4 regions of the Bartonella sp. bp_1 genome follow, and region 3 is predicted to be linked to each of the others. Evidence: predicted binding sites of a transcription regulator. Region 3 holds the regulator's gene; each other region holds the start of a gene.

Region 1 (4,221 bases), 1.0 Mb from region 3:
GCCGGTGATCGAGCCAAGTTTTGCGCGGGCTGCCAGTACATATTTCTCGCTTTTGTCGAGCGCATAATAGGTGCGTCCTTCAATGGTCGCTTTGCCGATGAAATTGCCATACTGGATTTCATAGAGCGGCTGTAGCATCAACTCGCCATAATAGCCGTTTTTAGCGTCGGCCTTGTTGTCACGGCTGTCATAGATAAGTCCGCCTTGCAGGCCGACTGTGGTAAAGTCGCGATTGCCGAAATAATTATCTTCGGTTTTTGTTTGGGCGGCGTTGAAATAGATATTGCCTGATAACTCGTCGGTAAAGATATGGGTAAGGCCCATTTGGCCATAAGCGCCGGTTGCGGTATAATTGTCGAGTACCTCACGTTCGCCTTTTAGCGAGGCTACAAAATTTGTGTCGGGTGTAATGACACCAGGGCGTGTAAAAGTGGTGCCGAGCAAATAACTGAAGTTTTTCGGATTGTAGGAATCGTCTTGTGAGCCGCCAACACCGCTAATTTTGGCATCAAACCGCAGTTTTTCCGCATGGCCGAAAAGGTTGCGGTGCATCCAATAGGCTTCCATGCCGGCGCCATCAAGGGTTGAGTAGCTGCCACCAACCCCAAAACGGCGGGGGGGACGTTCTTGGACAATCAGATTAAGAGGTAAAGAGCCGTCAGGATTTATTTTTTCAGCTTCGCGAATATTGGCAGAGCGGAAAACTTCAAGCTTTGCTAAACGTTTATTGGCTTTGCTAAGATCGTCAGGGTCATATTCATCCCCCTCATGGATACCTGTCATCCATGCGACATAGGCTGAATCCATACGTTGTTTCTTGGAAACATTTTTGACTGTCAATGGGCCATAATGCGCTTTTTGACCGGGTTCGACTTCGATATCGGCATCAACTGTATGGGTAGCATGATCGGCGACGACTTTGCGGTTTTTGACTTCTGCCTTGGCGTAGCCTTGCTGACGCCAGCCTTCGACGGCCAGTTGTCCAGCTTTCAATATGTTGCCGGATGTCGCGACATCACCACTCACAAATCCCTGATTTTGCGGCAAGGGTACTTTATCTTTTTTATTGGTTGGTGGTGGAGCAAGTTCGTGAATGTCGGCGCGGTTGAATTGATATTGTGGCCCTGGATCAATGGTGATGACAATTGTAGAGTGTTCCGGCAGAGAAGTGTCGGCGGCAAGATCAGCAGCCTCATAACCATTGACGGTGATGGAAATAATACCGCCATAGCGTCCTTCGGCATAAAGTGATGCTAGAATTTTCTTATAGTCACCGCGTGCCTTGGCCAATAGTCCAGCAGAACCAGAAGCCGGTTTTTTATGATCGGCGACCAGCGAGGATGCGGCTTTGACAGTTTTGATGCCGTTTTTATCCGCACCGGGTGCGGCAACAATATCGATCGTATAATATTTGGGTTCGCCGATGACATCGGCAGTTTGATCTTGTTTCTTACCCCACAGATGGACACCAAAAAGTGAAAATGCTTGTGCAGGTTGGGGCATGGAAAATGCGAGGGCAATACAGGAAACGGCCGCAAGCGCTGCCTTTTTTATTTCCCGATTGTTTGTTTTTTTACGCATCCAGATGGGAACCCGTTACTCGTACTCGTATAATCAGCTCTTGCTATAGCGACTTTATGGCATCAATAAAACAAGTGACTTCATTATAACCAAAACTTCTTAGACAGTGTCACATCGCTGTTACATTCGCTATCAATTATTCTAGATTGTTTTTGTCAATGAAATGTTAAATCTGACGCCGAGTGATGATATAAAATCATTTTGTTCACCTATTGTTCTTGCATTTAAAAAAGCTTTATGGCAGTTTTGCAAACGATAAAGAGAGCGGGAGATCATCAATGGTTGCGCATATAACCACGGTAGCATTTCAAGGAATCGAGGCTGTGCCCGTTGATGTGCAGGTTATGATTGCACCGGGAAAAATGGGGATGAGTATCGTCGGTTTGGCCGATAAGGCGGTTGCGGAAAGTCGTGAGCGGGTGCAGGCCGCATTGCATGCTTCAGGTCTTTCGATGCCGGTTAAGAAGGTGACTGTTAATCTTGCACCTGCCGATTTACCTAAGGAAGGTTCGCATTACGATTTACCGATCGCTGTCGGCTTATTGGTGGGTATGGGTATTTTGCCCGCCGATTTGGCTGAAAAATATGTTGTTATGGGCGAGTTGTCTCTGGATGGTTCGATTGCACCGGTTAATGGTGTTTTACCTGCTGCGATGGGTGCCGTAGCGCTTGGTAAAGGATTAATCTGTCCTTGTTCTCGTGGCGGTGAAGCCGCTTGGGCCGGTGATGATCTGGACATACTCGCACCCGTCAGCATGCTTGCGCTGGTTAATCATTTCAAAGGTAGTCAGGTGATGCGCCGTCCTGAGCCTGCGCAATATATCATGCAGGATAATCTACCTGATTTCGCCGACATCAAAGGCCAGCAGGCCGCCAAACGCGCGCTTGAAGTGGCGGCTGCCGGTGGACATAATCTTCTATTTGTTGGTCCGCCGGGCGCTGGTAAGTCAATGTTAGCCGAGCGTTTGCCATCGATTTTACCGCCTCTGGATGCGCATGAATTGCTGGATGTATCACGTATTGCTTCAATTGCTGGCGAGATAACAGGTAAGGCTTTTTCTATGCATCGTCCGTTTCGTGCACCCCATCATTCAGCTTCAATGGCGGCTATGGTCGGTGGCGGTCATAAGGCAAGGCCGGGCGAGGTATCTTTGGCGCATAACGGTGTTCTGTTTTTGGATGAATTCCCCGAATTTTCACCGCAGGTGCTCGATTCATTACGTCAGCCATTGGAAAGTGGTGAATGTGTTGTGGCGCGGGCCAACCATCATGTCAACTATCCTGCCCGTATCCAGTTGGTGGCGGCGATGAACCCGTGTCGTTGTGGCATGGCTGGTGAACCAGGTCATACATGTGCGCGTGGTCCACGGTGTCAGGCAGATTATCAGGCGCGTATCTCCGGTCCTCTGCTTGATCGTATTGATTTGCGCATTGAAGTTCCGGCTTTGAGTGCAAATGATTTGATGACGCCCTCATCATCCGAGCCAAGCCGTGTTGTGGCACAGCGTGTTGCAGCGGCGCGTGAAAGACAGAAGCAGAGATTTTTGGCGCTTGGTATGGAGCATGTGCGCACTAACAGCCAATGTCCGGCGGCTATTATTGAGAAAATAGCCGAACCGGATACAGCCGGTCTTGCTTTGCTGCGCCAATTGAGTGAAAAAATGCAATTATCGGCACGTGCCTATCATCGGGTTTTAAAAGTTGCACGAACCATAGCCGATCTTGATGCTGCGTCAAAAATTGGCCGTAAACATCTCGCTGAAGCCCTGTCTTACCGTTTGGGCAATGAGCGATTGGCAGCAATAGCGTGTTAGCCGTTCAATACTTTTGATTGGCGCTCATTATAACGCTCGCCGATAATATTGTGTTGTGCCAATATATTGGCAATATGAGCTAGATCATCATCCGAAAATTGGATATTGGCAGCGGCGAGATTATCTTCAAGGTGCTCTATTTTACGCGAGCCGGGAATGGCGACCAATGATGGGCGTTGATGCAACACCCATGCCAGAGCTAATTGTGCCGTTGTTATATTTTTAGTGTCAGCCATGCGCTTTAAATCATCAACAAGGTTTTGGTTGTGGGCAATGGCCTCTTCGCTAAAGCGCGGCAACAAACGGCGATTGTCATTTTTATCCATTTGTTCGATGCTGAATTTTCCGGTTAAAAATCCACGTCCGAGGGGGCTGAAAGCAACAAAGCCGATACCTAATTCATCACAAGTTGCAAGAATGTCGACTTCCGGGTTACGTGTCCAAAGCGAATATTCGCTTTGCAGGGCGCTAATCGCATGGACCTTGTGGGCGCGCCGAATAGTGGAGGCAGATGCTTCGGAAAGTCCAAGATGGAGTACCTTTCCCTGGGTGACCAGATCGGCCATTGCGCCGACAGTGTCTTCAATTGGCACATTGGGATCCACACGGTGTTGATAGAGCAGATCAATATAATCGGTTTGCAATCGTTTTAATGAGCCTTCAACGGCTTCACGAATGTGCTCGGGGCGGCTGTTGAGACCGTCACCGCGTTTGGGTTTGCCATTTTTGATGAGGATATCATAGCCGAATTTGGTTGCAATTTTTATTTTATTGCGAAAAGGCCTGACGGCTTCACCTACCAGAACTTCATTTTCAAAGGGACCAT
Region 2 (4,221 bases), 250 kb from region 3:
GAAAAATTACCAAGCATCTCAAAAAAAGTATGATGACGAGCCGTATAACCTACATTATCCAGATCATTATGCTTACCACCTGCACGAACGCATTTTTGCGACGTTGTTGCACGGCTATAAGGTCGTTGCTCAAAACCGGTAAAGACATTCTTGAACTGTACCATACCCGCATTGGTAAACATCAATGTCGGATCATTACGCGGCACCAATGGACTTGAAGATACGACTTCATGACCATTGCGATTAAAATAATCAAGAAATGTCGAGCGAATATCATTAACGCTATTCATAAAAACACCTGTATAACGCCCGTAAGCAATCAAAACAATCAGAGCTATAGAGCAATAAACTGACATAGCTCAACTTAATTCCCTGCTGCTTTTAGAGCATTTCCAGCGTTGAGGAAACCGTTTTTCACTCCATATCCGGAAAACTTTCTATGCAACCAGACAAGAGAAAACCCCGCCGACCAAAAGGCCAACGGGGTATAAAACGGTACGCAATACACACACCTTAAAACAGGTGCTTACACCGCTTCACTCTCTTCAATATCAGAATTTTGTGCATCAGGACCACCATTTTCAAGTAATTCCGATGCAATCAAACCTGCATTCTGGCGCAATGCTGTTTCGATTTCCTCAGCAATTTCAGGGTTTTCACGTAAGAACGTTTTGGCATTTTCACGTCCCTGCCCCATACGCTGTGAATTATAAGAGAACCAAGCACCCGATTTTTCAACAACGCCGGCTTTAACACCGAGATCGACCAATTCACCCAGCTTTGAAATGCCTTCACCATACATGATGTCAAATTCGACCTGCTTGAAGGGAGGCGCCAACTTGTTTTTAACAACCTTCACGCGGGTCTGGTTACCAATAACCTCATCACGCTCTTTCAAAGCACCGATACGACGGATATCAAGACGGACAGACGCATAAAACTTCAACGCATTACCACCCGTTGTCGTTTCTGGCGAACCAAACATAACACCGATTTTCATACGAATCTGGTTGATAAAAATAACCATACAATTTGAACGTGAAATTGAAGCCGTTAGTTTACGCAGAGCCTGACTCATCAAACGAGCCTGAAGACCGGGGAGTGAATCACCCATTTCGCCCTCAATTTCAGCACGTGGCGTTAAAGCGGCAACAGAATCCACCACGAGAACATCAATAGCGCCCGAACGTACTAATGTATCGGTAATTTCCAAGGCTTGCTCGCCGGTATCCGGCTGCGAAATCAGCAGGTTTTCAAGATCAACGCCAAGTTTGCGAGCATAAACCGGATCAAGAGCGTGTTCAGCATCAACAAAAGCACAAATGCCGCCACGTTTTTGGGCCTCAGCAATTGTATGCAGCGCCAATGTCGTTTTACCTGAACTTTCCGGTCCGTAGATTTCGACAATACGTCCCTTTGGCAAACCACCAACACCCAAAGCAATATCCAGAGACAAGGAACCGGTTGGTACAGTTTCAATTTCTACAACCTTGTCATTCTGGCCAAGACGCATGATCGAGCCTTTACCAAAAGAACGTTCAATCTGCGAAAGTGCCGCGTCCAAAGCCTTTGATTTATCCACTGAATTATCCTCAACCAGCCGTAATGAATTTTGCGCCATTTTAACTACCCTCTTGTCCTATGAGAAGCCTTAAGCCTGTATTGCCACAATCTTCTTGTACCTCTTTTGTTCTCATTTTGCAACATGGCTATACTGTTGATTTTAAATGATATTTAAATTTTGTTCTTTTAATGTTCTATTTACGTTTTAATATTTTTTGGTTTTTGATAAAAAAAACCGCCCCGAAAGGCGGTTTCATCATGCCATCATAGCAATCGGATAGAATCAGTAACCACCCTGACGCAAAGGAGCAATCTGGATTTCAACACGACGATTCTGTGCGCGACCTTCCGCAGTTGCATTGGAGGCAATCGGGTTTGACGGGCCGTAACCGACAACAGAAAGACGCCGACCATCAATACCCTGATTATTGAGGTAATTGGCAACAGATAAAGCACGGCGTTGTGAGAGATCCTGATTATACTGCAAGCTGCCGGTCGAATCGGTATAACCATTTACATCAACCAATGACTGGTTATATTTTTTTAAAACAAGGCCGACAGAATTTAACACCGGATAGAACTGCGATTTTACCGCATCCTGATCGGTATTGAATGTTACATTGCCTGGCATATTAAGAATGATATAGTCGCCATTACGGGTAACAGACACACCGGTTCCCTGAAGCTGCGCTCTAAGCTCCGCTTCCTGGCGATCCATATAATTACCAATCAAACCACCACCCAAAGCGCCAACCCCAGCACCGATCAGTACAGCATTACGCTGTGCACGGCTGGAGCCACCAACAAATAGTCCACCTAAAGCACCAGCGGCGGCACCCAAAGCTGCACCACCGGCTGTTTTGGATATATGCTGTTCACCCGTATAAGGATCGGTCGTCATGCAAGCAGACAAAAACGTACCCGCCAAGCAAAGGATTGTTATTTTCTTCAGCATTTTGTTTCTCCAGTTTTTATCAGCCTGTCGCCCGATATTCCGATAAAGATAAAGTATGGCCAAAAAAGGTAATCACTGTTCGATTTAAAACCTTAAAAGATTCTTGCGCAAATAAAATCTATTTTTTTTGCTGTCTTTCCGTACGTAGGCGATTCCACCACTCAAGTCTCTTGTTGATTTCTCGCTCAAATCCACGATCCGGCGGACGATAAAAATGCTGCCGCCCTAATTTTTCAGGAAAATAATCCTGTCCTGAAAAAGCATCAGGTTCATCGTGATCATAAAGATAGCCGACATTATAACCTTCATTTTTCATCAATTTGGTTGGTGCATTCAGGATATGTTTAGGAGGCAACAATGAGCCATTTTCACGCGCTACACGCATAGCCGTATTAAAGGCGACATAAGCAGCATTTGATTTGGGCGCAGTGGCCAGATAGATGCATGCCTGTGCCAACGCCAGTTCGCCCTCAGGCGATCCCAGATAATCATAAGCATCTTTGGCTGCATTACATATGGCAAGCGCATTCGGATCGGCAAGACCGATATCCTCAACCGCCATGCGCACAAGACGTCGGCCAATATAAAGTGGATCCTCACCCGCATCAAACATACGGGCCAGATAATAAAGGGCAGCATCCGGGTCGGAACCACGAACCGATTTATGCAATGCAGAAATAAGATTGTAATGCCCATCCTGTCCCTTGTCGTAAACAGGCGCCCGTCGCTGCACAATATTTTGCAGACTTTTAACGTCAAAGACCTCGTCCTTACGAGCAGCCCGCCAAACTTCTTCAGCCAATGTCAAAACCGCACGCGCATCACCATCAGCCATCTGTACCAAAAGCGCGCGTGCATCATCATCAAGCGGCAATCTTTTCTCTTCAACCGCTTCTGCTCTCTCCAATAAAACAAACAAACTACCATCATCATGCGGTTTGAATGTCAAAACCCGTGCCCGCGACAACAAAGCGGCGTTGAGTTCAAAAGAAGGATTTTCTGTTGTCGCGCCGACAAGAATGACAGTGCCATCCTCCATCACAGGCAGGAAGCTGTCTTGTTGGGCACGGTTAAACCGATGTATCTCATCCACAAACAGCAAGGTCTGGCGGCCAGACATGCGCCTTGCCCGCGCCCCCTCAAAAACCCGTTTGAGATCAGCAACACCGGTAAAAATCGCCGAAATCTGCTCAAAAGCCAGATCGGTTTCATTCGCCAGCAATCGAGCCACTGTTGTCTTGCCAGTACCGGGAGGCCCCCAGAAAACCATGGAGCCTAATGACCCTGCATCAATCATGCGTCGAAGCACACCTTCAGGTCCTGTCAGATGTTCCTGCCCCGTAACTTCATCAAGATGGACCGGGCGCAGACGATCCGCCAGAGGACGGTTGCGGTCGACTTTCGGATCAAGTGAAGTTGCGAATAGATCGTTGCTCATATCACCTCAGCGAACAAATTGCTGGATGAGAACACCGCCACGTTCAAATTCAAGTTTCCATATGCGCGGTGTGCCAGCAGCAAGAACCTTCTTCAGATCATTGATTGTCGTAATCTCGATACCGTTGACTGCCCGCAATATATCACCATAATTGAAAAGCCCTGCAGCATTGCTGCCACGCTTCACATCGCTGATCACCACACCTTTAGCCTGTGGTGCCTGACGAAAACGATGCGCATTTTGTGGTGTCAAATTGGTAACCTCC
Region 3 (4,221 bases):
GTGGCGGCCGTTACAATAATTTCAACCAGATAATCAGGGGACGCCAATTTGGCTTCGCCAGTTGCGCGTGCAGGCGTATTGTTAGGATCAACCCATTTTTCCCATACAGCATTCATTGCTTCGAAATATCTCATATCGCTCAGCCAGATTGTCGCTGAGAGGATCATGGATTTATCGCTATTTACACTGGCTAAAAGGCGATCGACTTCTGCCAGAGCGTCCTGTGTTTGTTTGGTAATATCCCCACCATTTTCCCCGACTTGTCCGGCTAAAAATGCCATCTTGTTATAGCTAACGACTGCACTCATAAGGTTGTTGGATTCAAGTCTGGTGATCGTCATTGTCTTTCCTTTTATTTATACAGCTATACCATAAAGGTCATAAGCATCTGATTTTTCTATTTTTACTGTTACGATGTCCCCTTGTCTCAGCGGACGGCGTGATGTGATGTGCACATTGCCATCAATTTCAGGTGCATCATATTTACTGCGACCGATTGCCTGTGTGCCATCGGCTTTGTCGATGATGACAGGCAGTCGTTTGCCAACTTTTTTGCTGAGTAGCTTGGCCGAAACTTTTTGCTGGGTTTCCATAAATTTGCGCCAACGCATTTCCTTTACGTCATCTGGAACCTCTAACAATCCTAATGCGTTGGAGGGTGCACCATGAACAGGTTCATATTTGAAACAACCTGCACGTTCGATTTTTGCTTCATTCAACCAGTGCAGCAACATATCAAAATCATCATCTGTTTCACCGGGAAAGCCAACAATGAAGGTAGAGCGCAAAGCAAGATCTGGGCAGATTTCTCGCCATTTTTCAATGCGCCTGCTTGTTTTTTCCTGATGGGCAGGACGCTTCATGTTTTTTAATACTGTTGGTGAAGCATGCTGGAAGGGGATGTCAAGATAAGGAAGTATCTTGCCGTCTGCCATTAAAGGAATAACATCATCAACATGCGGGTAAGGGTAGACATAGTGCATACGAATCCATATGCCCATTTCACCGAGTTCTGTAGCCAAATCTAGAAATTTAGTACGTATTTCACGATCTTTAAACGTGCTACTAGCGTATTTTAAGTCAACGCCATAAGCACTTGTATCCTGTGAAATGACAAGCAGTTCTTTGACACCTGCCTTAGCGAGTTTTTCTGCTTCGCGTAATACATCTGCGATCGGACGAGATACAAGATTGCCGCGAAGATGCGGAATAATACAGAAACTGCAGCTGTTGGAACAGCCTTCGGAAATCTTGAGATAGGCATAGTGGCGGGGCGTCAGGCGAATTCCTTGTTCTGGCACAAGGTCGACAAACGGATCATGGATGGGTGGCGCGGCTTCATGAACTGCATTAAGCACACTTTCATAGGCTTGCGGGCCAGTAATCGCCATAACACTGGGATGTGCTTTACGGATAATATCAGGCTCGGCACCAAGGCAGCCTGTTACAATAACTTTACCATTTTCCTTGATGGCTTCACCGATATTAGCCAATGATTCATCCCGGGCAGAATCGAGAAATCCGCAAGTGTTGACGATCACAAGATCCGCACCTTCATGATTACGGGATATTTCATACCCTTCAGAACGCAGGCTGGTAATAATACGTTCGGAATCCACCAGGGCTTTAGGGCAGCCCAATGAAACAAAACTTATTCTTGGTGAAGGCATGAGTTATCCTGACATAGAAACCGGTTAGGCAAGTGAAAAATTCGTTTGTTGCCCATAACACATAGGAAACAGGCAAGCAATAAATGCCCATCGTCATAAAAGTAGTCTTAATAACGTCGGATCAGGCCAACAAGTTTTCCTTGAACGCGAATCCGGTCTGGCCCAAAAATACGCGTTTCATAAGCAGGATTGGCGGCTTCTAGTGCTATGGACGCTCCTTTGCGACGATAGCGTTTCAATGTTGCTTCTTCATCATCAACAAGGGCTACTACAATTTCTCCTGGACTTGCCGTGTCTGATTTTTTAATAATAACGGTATCACCATCAAAAATACCGGCTTCAATCATGGAATCGCCTTTAACCTCAAGCGCATAATGTTCACCGCCACCAATCATATCGGCAGGTAGGGAAAGTGTATTTGTTTGATGTTCTATGGCTGAGATTGGAACACCTGCAGCAATGCGTCCCATCAAGGGAACATTGACATTGGCAGCTTCTTCCATATCGGTAGGCATTGCCATTTTGGTTTGGGCAGGTGCAGTGTTTTTAACCAGACTAGGACGAAAACCACCAGCTGGTGCCAAGCCTGGAGCAATGGAGTCAGGAAGACGTACAACTTCCAATGCTCGAGCACGATTAGGCAAACGGCGTATAAAGCCACGCTCTTCCAAAGCAGTAATCAAGCGATGAATGCCTGACTTTGAAGCCAAATCAAGAGCTTCTTTCATTTCATCGAAAGAAGGGGGAATGCCCGTCTCTTTCATGCGGTCATGAATGAACAACAAAAGCTCATGTTGTTTGCGTGTCAGCATAATGGTCCCCAACAGAATCAATGAAAACAAAACAAGAACATACACTATATGTTCCATTATTGTTCTGCAAGGGTTTCAAAAAAATTAATTTTAAATGGGATATTTGATAATGAATAGAGAGACCCAAGGTCTCTCTATTCATATTTTTAGACTTATTAGAAAAAGCTTTTTCTTTGCCACCAGCCGGCACGCTTGGGCTTTTCGGCCTCCGGTTCGGTGTTTGAAGATGTGACAACGGGTTCGCTTATAGCTTCTTCTGTTGTCTTTTTAGATGCAGCTTTTTTGGTGCGCGTAGTCTTCTTGGGAGGATCAATTGTTGAGTTAGTTGCAGGCTCTTGATCTTTTATTGTCTCGTTAGCTGCTTTTTTACTGCGTCTAATTACTGCTTTTTTTGTTTTCTTGGCAGATTCTTCAATTTCTTTAATATCAGATTCTACTTCAATTGTGACTTCTGCCTGCTTGGGTGCAGCTTTTTTGCGGCCACGTTTTTTAGGCGCTTCTTCACTGATGTTTTCTATAGGTGTTTCTGCAACAGCAATGTCGACTATCTCTTGTGTCGATGGTGCTGTCTTGTTGTTGCGACGTGATTTCTTGGCCTTTGTTTGTGTCTTAGGCTCAGAAACTTGGTCAGGTGCAATAAATGTATCAAGGTTGCCGACAGGCTCAGCTGCTGGTGCATGACGGCGGCGACGTGCTTCGCGTACTTCACGCAGAGCCTGTTCGGCAAATGCACCGACTGGTTCTGCATAGGGAAGACGACGACGATCAAATTCACCATCCCGATTGCGGCGTCCACCGCGACGTCCACGACGACGACGGCGGCGGCGGTCCTCTTCACGTTCACTGTCAGATGATTCAATATTCTGGTTGTGCCCGTTTTCATTATCAGAATGGCGCTCGCCACGTTGTCCACGGCGACGGCGGTTTCTCGACGGACGATGTGATTCTGTCTGTTCGTTGTTTTCTTCTTCGTCCTCGAAAGTGATATCCTCGATTGGGTCTTCTTCTTCAACCGGCAGAAGCTGGATTGGTGCAGCGGGCGTGCCGGTTGCCTCAGCCCCCTTGATGATAATAAGATGCTGGTTTCCAACGCTTTCATCTGTTTCGAAGTTGATAACAAGACCAAAACGTTTTTCCAGATCCGCTAGGACTGTTCTCTTATGATTGAGAACATAAAGAGCGGTAGAAACAGGTGTACGGACCGTAATGTCAAAATGGCCATTGCGTAGAAGGTATTCTTCAATCGTACGAACGACATGAAGGGCCAGTGAAGAATCTGAACGCACATGCCCGGTACCGCCACAGTGGGTGCAGGGCTGGGTTGTGCTTTCAAGAACGGAAGCCCGAATGCGCTGCCGGCTCATTTCCATAAGACCAAAATGGGAAATACGACCGACCTGAATACGGGCGCGGTCATCTTTTAGGCAATCTTTCAACCGTTTTTCAACAGCACGAATATTGCGTTTCTCATCCATATCAATGAAGTCGATAACAACGAGACCGGCCAAATCGCGCAAGCGTAATTGACGGGCAACCTCTTCTGCCGCTTCTATGTTGGTCTGATAGGCTGTTTCCTCAATTGAATGTTCTTTTGTCGAGCGACCAGAGTTAACGTCGATTGCGACAAGTGCTTCAGTCTGATTGATGACAAGATAACCGCCAGATTTCAATGTGACTTGCGGCTGCAACATTTTATCTAGCTGTGTTTCGATGCCATTACGGGCAAAAATAGGGTAGGG
Region 4 (4,221 bases), 1.1 Mb from region 3:
GCGGCAACACGCATGGCGGCATCCTTGTCCGCGTCAAAAAGTGCAGCGCTTTCCATTACCAGAAAGGGGCGAAGACGTTTTCCACCATTCAATACACCATGGCGGATAGCCTGCATCAGAGTGTCGGGACGTAAAATTTCTCCTGACAAAGTGCGCTGTTGCAGCATTGTTTCCAAAACTTTGCCAATTTTTTCTGCATGATGGTTCAAAGTTGTATTGAAGGTATCCATAAAAGCATTCCTTTGGTTTATAACGACATGAACCAATCAATCGGAGTCGTCAACTCTTTGCTGTAGCAACGATAGCTGTTAACAAGGGTATATGCAGCTATTCCGGTTATATATGCGGATGATCAAAGCGAGGTAGAATGTGAGCGTGCTGACGCGGCACAATTTAAATGAGCAAAAATGGCGCGGGGTCTTGCGCCTTGTTTTTTATATTGCGCTTTTTCTACTGCTTTTTCCGGTTGTTATGTTGCTTCTTTACCGGCTGCCATTTATCCATCCGGTTTCAACCTTGATGATCAAGGATAGTGTGGCACTGCGTGACTTCAAGCGCCACTGGGTAGCACTTGAAGATATATCGCCACAACTGAAATATGCGGTTATGATGTCGGAAGACGGACGATTTTGTGTTCATAACGGTGTGGACTGGAATGCGCTCCATTCGGTTATTACGCGTGAGGGTGGACCATCGCGTGGTGCATCGACGATTACGATGCAGACCGTCAAAAATTTGTTTTTATGGCATGACCGATCTTATTTACGTAAAGGTTTTGAAATTCCCTATGCGGTGATTGCCGATACAATTCTTCCGAAAGATCGTATTTTGGAGATTTATCTTAATATTGCTGAATGGGGTCCCGGTATCTATGGGGTGGAAGCAGCCAGCCAATATTATTTCAAACGTCCGGCCAAGAATATTTCGGCGCGTCAGGCCGCCTATCTTGCTGTTGCATTGCCCAATCCGTATGTGCGTAATCCGGCACGGCCTAGCAGGCGCCTTTCGCAGCTTGCACGTCTTGTTGAAGCGCGTACATATCGTTCTGGTGCCTATACACAATGTGTACGTTAGGCTTTGCTTCTTTGATATGAGTTGTAAAAAATACGTTTTAAGACTGGTCAAATGCTTTAGATCAGTGTATAGGCACCCCAAACAATCCACAATTTGTCTGGTCAGACGGCTTTTGGCATGTGGTATCAGATAGATTAAAGTGAATTTGGAGCGTATTTCCATGGCTGTACCTAAACGTAAAACATCCCCTTCGAAGCGCGGCATGCGCCGTTCGGCCGATGCGTTGAAAGCACCGACCTATATTGAAGACAAAAATTCCGGTGAATTGCGCCGTCCGCACCATATCGATCTGAAGACCGGTATGTATCGTGGCCGTCAGGTTTTGACACCGAAAGACTGATTTTATCAATCTGTTCTATTTTAAAAGACCGGCCTCTGGCCGGTTTTTTTATTGCCTGTTGCTCATTATGGGCATGCGTGATCAAGGTAATCGGCTATTGGATTCGATTATGTTTTATTCCGTGGATTGCCGATGCATTACAAAGGCATTGAATAATTTATCTCGTCAGAATGAATTATTAATTTTATTTTTTGTCTATTTACCCGATATTCATCACTATTGTTAACCATTAAACATTCATATTGTGGATTTTCGAAGGGCAGATTGTTCTACTTTAGTATCTGTCGCTACAATTACTCCCAATATCTTGTGTGAACATAATAGGAACATGGCGATGTCAATGATTCGTCGCCGATTCGTTCTGTAGCTGTTCTGAATGTTAAGAAATAACACCATAATTATTTGGTTTTATTTATTTTTTTTTAAGACTTTCAAGTGGAATTAACTTTTATATGGCGAATCGGAAACGATGTGCTTGAAGCTTGCTACAAAAGTTAACGCATCTGGCTTGAAAATGTGCGAAATGATGTTTTGTGATTCTATATGTTGTCATGCTTCTTCATTAAAAAGCTTTATCTGGTAAAAACAAAAAGAGAACATGGCGATGTCAGTGATTCGTCGCTGATTCGTTCCCTTCCCGTTCTAAAGCTTAATTTTTATGGTTAACAATGTGTTACTCTTGCGGTGGGGCCATGTCCTCATATATGCAAGGCGTCTGGTTTTTACGGAGTTTTTCATGGGGCGTGGCCCGCTTATTTTTTCCGGGCGCGATGTAACGGCTGTATTGGGGCCGACCAATACCGGCAAGACGCATCTTGCGATTGAGCGCATGTTGGCGCATGAAAGCGGTATGATCGGCTTGCCGCTGCGTCTTCTTGCCCGTGAGGTTTATAATCGTATTAGCGAAAAAATTGGTTCTCATCAGGTGTCTTTGATAACGGGTGAAGAAAAAATCACGCCGCCGACTGCCCGTTATGCCGTTTGTACAGTTGAGGCTTTACCGCGCGAGACAAAGGCTGCTTTTGTCGCGATTGACGAAGTGCAGCTTGCGGGTGATCTTGAACGTGGACATATTTTTACCGATCGTATTTTGCATTTACGTGGTCGTCAGGAAACCATGCTTTTGGGCGCGGCGACAATGGAAGGTGTTTTAAAAAAGCTGTTGCCGGGGCTAACGGTGGTCGGTCGTCCACGTTTTTCGCAGCTTCTTTATGTCGGTTCAAAAAAAATTACTCGATTGCCAAGCCGTTCTGCCATTGTCGCCTTTTCTGCCGATGAGGTTTACGCAATTGGCGAGCTGATTCGCAGGCAGCGCGGCGGCGCAGCGATTGTTATGGGGGCGCTTAGTCCGCGCACCCGTAATGCACAAGTGGCACTCTATCAATCGGGTGATGTCGATTTTCTGGTGGCAACTGACGCGATCGGCATGGGGCTTAATCTTGATGTCGATCATGTCGCTTTTGCCCAGACGCGCAAATTTGACGGTTATCAGTTCCGGGATCTTAATCCGGCAGAATTGGCCCAGATTGCAGGGCGTGCAGGCCGCTATACACGCGATGGTACATTTGGTGTAACCGGTAGGGTATCACCGCTGGAGGCTGATTTAGTCGAGCGGATTGAAGCCCATCAGTTTGATCCGGTACGGGTGCTGCAATGGCGTAGCGTCAATTTTGACTTTTCATCGATTGCCCAATTAAAGCAATCGCTTGAAATGCCGGCTCCTATAGAGGGGTTGGCACGGGCACTCCCAGCAACGGATGCGCAGGCGTTGGAGTTTTTGTCAACAGATTATACGATTTCGAAATTGGCGGACAGCCGCGATCATGTTGCCTTGTTGTGGGATGTTTGTGCGCTTCCTGATTATCGCAAAATTGCACCGGCGCAGCATGCTGACATTATCGCATCGATTTTTACCGATCTTGTCAAGCGCGGCAGTGTTAATGAAAATTATATGGCTGAACAGGTGGCGCAGGCTGATCGTATCGACGGCGATATTGATACTTTATCCCATCGTATTGCACAAATTCGAACATGGACTTATGTTTCCCATCGGCCTGGATGGCTGACCGATCCGCAACACTGGCAAGAAAAGACGCGACAAATTGAAGATAGATTGTCAGATGCGCTACATGAGAGGTTGACGAAACGCTTTGTAGATCGCAGAACAAGCGTATTAATGAGACGGCTTAAAGAGAATGTGATGATGGATGCCGAAATAGCACAAAATGGTGATGTATTGGTGGAAGGCCACCATGTTGGGAAACTGGATGGTTTCCGGTTTTCTCCTGATGTTGGAGGGGAGGGCATGGATGCCAAGGCAGTACGTGGTGCTGCCGCGAAAGCGTTGGCATCTGAATTTGAGGCTCGTGCAGCGCGTCTGGGTGCTTGTGCTAATGGTGATCTGGCTATCGGCAGCGATGGTATTATTCGCTGGATAGGCCAGCCGGTTGCGTCGTTGCAGGCGGGTGACGAGCTTCTTAAACCCCGTGTCATATTGCTCGCCGATGAACAATTGACCGGCCCGGCACGTGAACAGGTAAGCGGCCGGATTGAAAGATTTGTCGCGTTCCATTTTGAAACGGCCTTGAAGCCGCTATTTGATCTTTTGAATGCTGATGCACTGACCGGTTTGACACGCGGTATCGCTTTCCAACTGGTTGAAGGGCTGGGGCATCTTGCCCGTCGTCAGGTGGCCGAGGAAATTAAAAATCTTGACCAGATTTCTCGAGCTGCGCTACGCCGTCTAGGGGTACGTTTTGGGGCATTCCATATTTTTATGCCGATGATGATCAAGCCTGCTCCGGCCC

Evidence for each region. Region 3 encodes LexA, which represses DNA repair genes until DNA is damaged. Its sites were predicted from a motif close to TGTTCNNNNTGTGTTCNG; they were not measured.
Region 1: ACYZ97_RS11685 (YifB family Mg chelatase-like AAA ATPase) is a predicted target of LexA. The motif match lies at 1,784-1,801, and genes of this name have one in related genera.
Region 2: recA (recombinase RecA) is a predicted target of LexA. The motif match lies at 1,743-1,760, and genes of this name have one in related genera.
Region 4: ACYZ97_RS10095 (helicase-related protein) is a predicted target of LexA. The motif match lies at 1,996-2,013, and genes of this name have one in related genera.

The regions. Positions count from the first base shown of each region.
Region 1 is NZ_CM147851.1:2,331,487-2,335,707, forward strand. It holds gene ACYZ97_RS11680 (autotransporter assembly complex protein TamA) at 1-1,581, opposite strand, end outside; gene ACYZ97_RS11685 (YifB family Mg chelatase-like AAA ATPase) at 1,860-3,395, shown strand; gene ACYZ97_RS11690 (aldo/keto reductase) at 3,392-4,221, opposite strand, start outside.
Region 2 is NZ_CM147851.1:1,126,219-1,130,439, forward strand. It holds gene alaS (alanine--tRNA ligase) at 1-290, opposite strand, end outside; gene recA (recombinase RecA) at 527-1,621, opposite strand; gene ACYZ97_RS05530 (YiaD family glycine zipper/OmpA-like lipoprotein) at 1,847-2,518, opposite strand; gene ACYZ97_RS05535 (replication-associated recombination protein A) at 2,637-3,956, opposite strand; gene ACYZ97_RS05540 (DegQ family serine endoprotease) at 3,963-4,221, opposite strand, start outside.
Region 3 is NZ_CM147851.1:879,340-883,560, forward strand. It holds gene ACYZ97_RS04370 (RidA family protein) at 1-341, opposite strand, end outside; gene rimO (30S ribosomal protein S12 methylthiotransferase RimO) at 357-1,670, opposite strand; gene lexA (transcriptional repressor LexA) at 1,778-2,482, opposite strand; gene ACYZ97_RS04385 (Rne/Rng family ribonuclease) at 2,638-4,221, opposite strand, start outside.
Region 4 is NZ_CM147851.1:2,020,907-2,025,127, reverse strand. It holds gene ACYZ97_RS10110 (polyprenyl synthetase family protein) at 1-230, opposite strand, end outside; gene mtgA (monofunctional biosynthetic peptidoglycan transglycosylase) at 421-1,074, shown strand; gene rpmF (50S ribosomal protein L32) at 1,235-1,414, shown strand; gene ACYZ97_RS10095 (helicase-related protein) at 2,151-4,221, shown strand, end outside.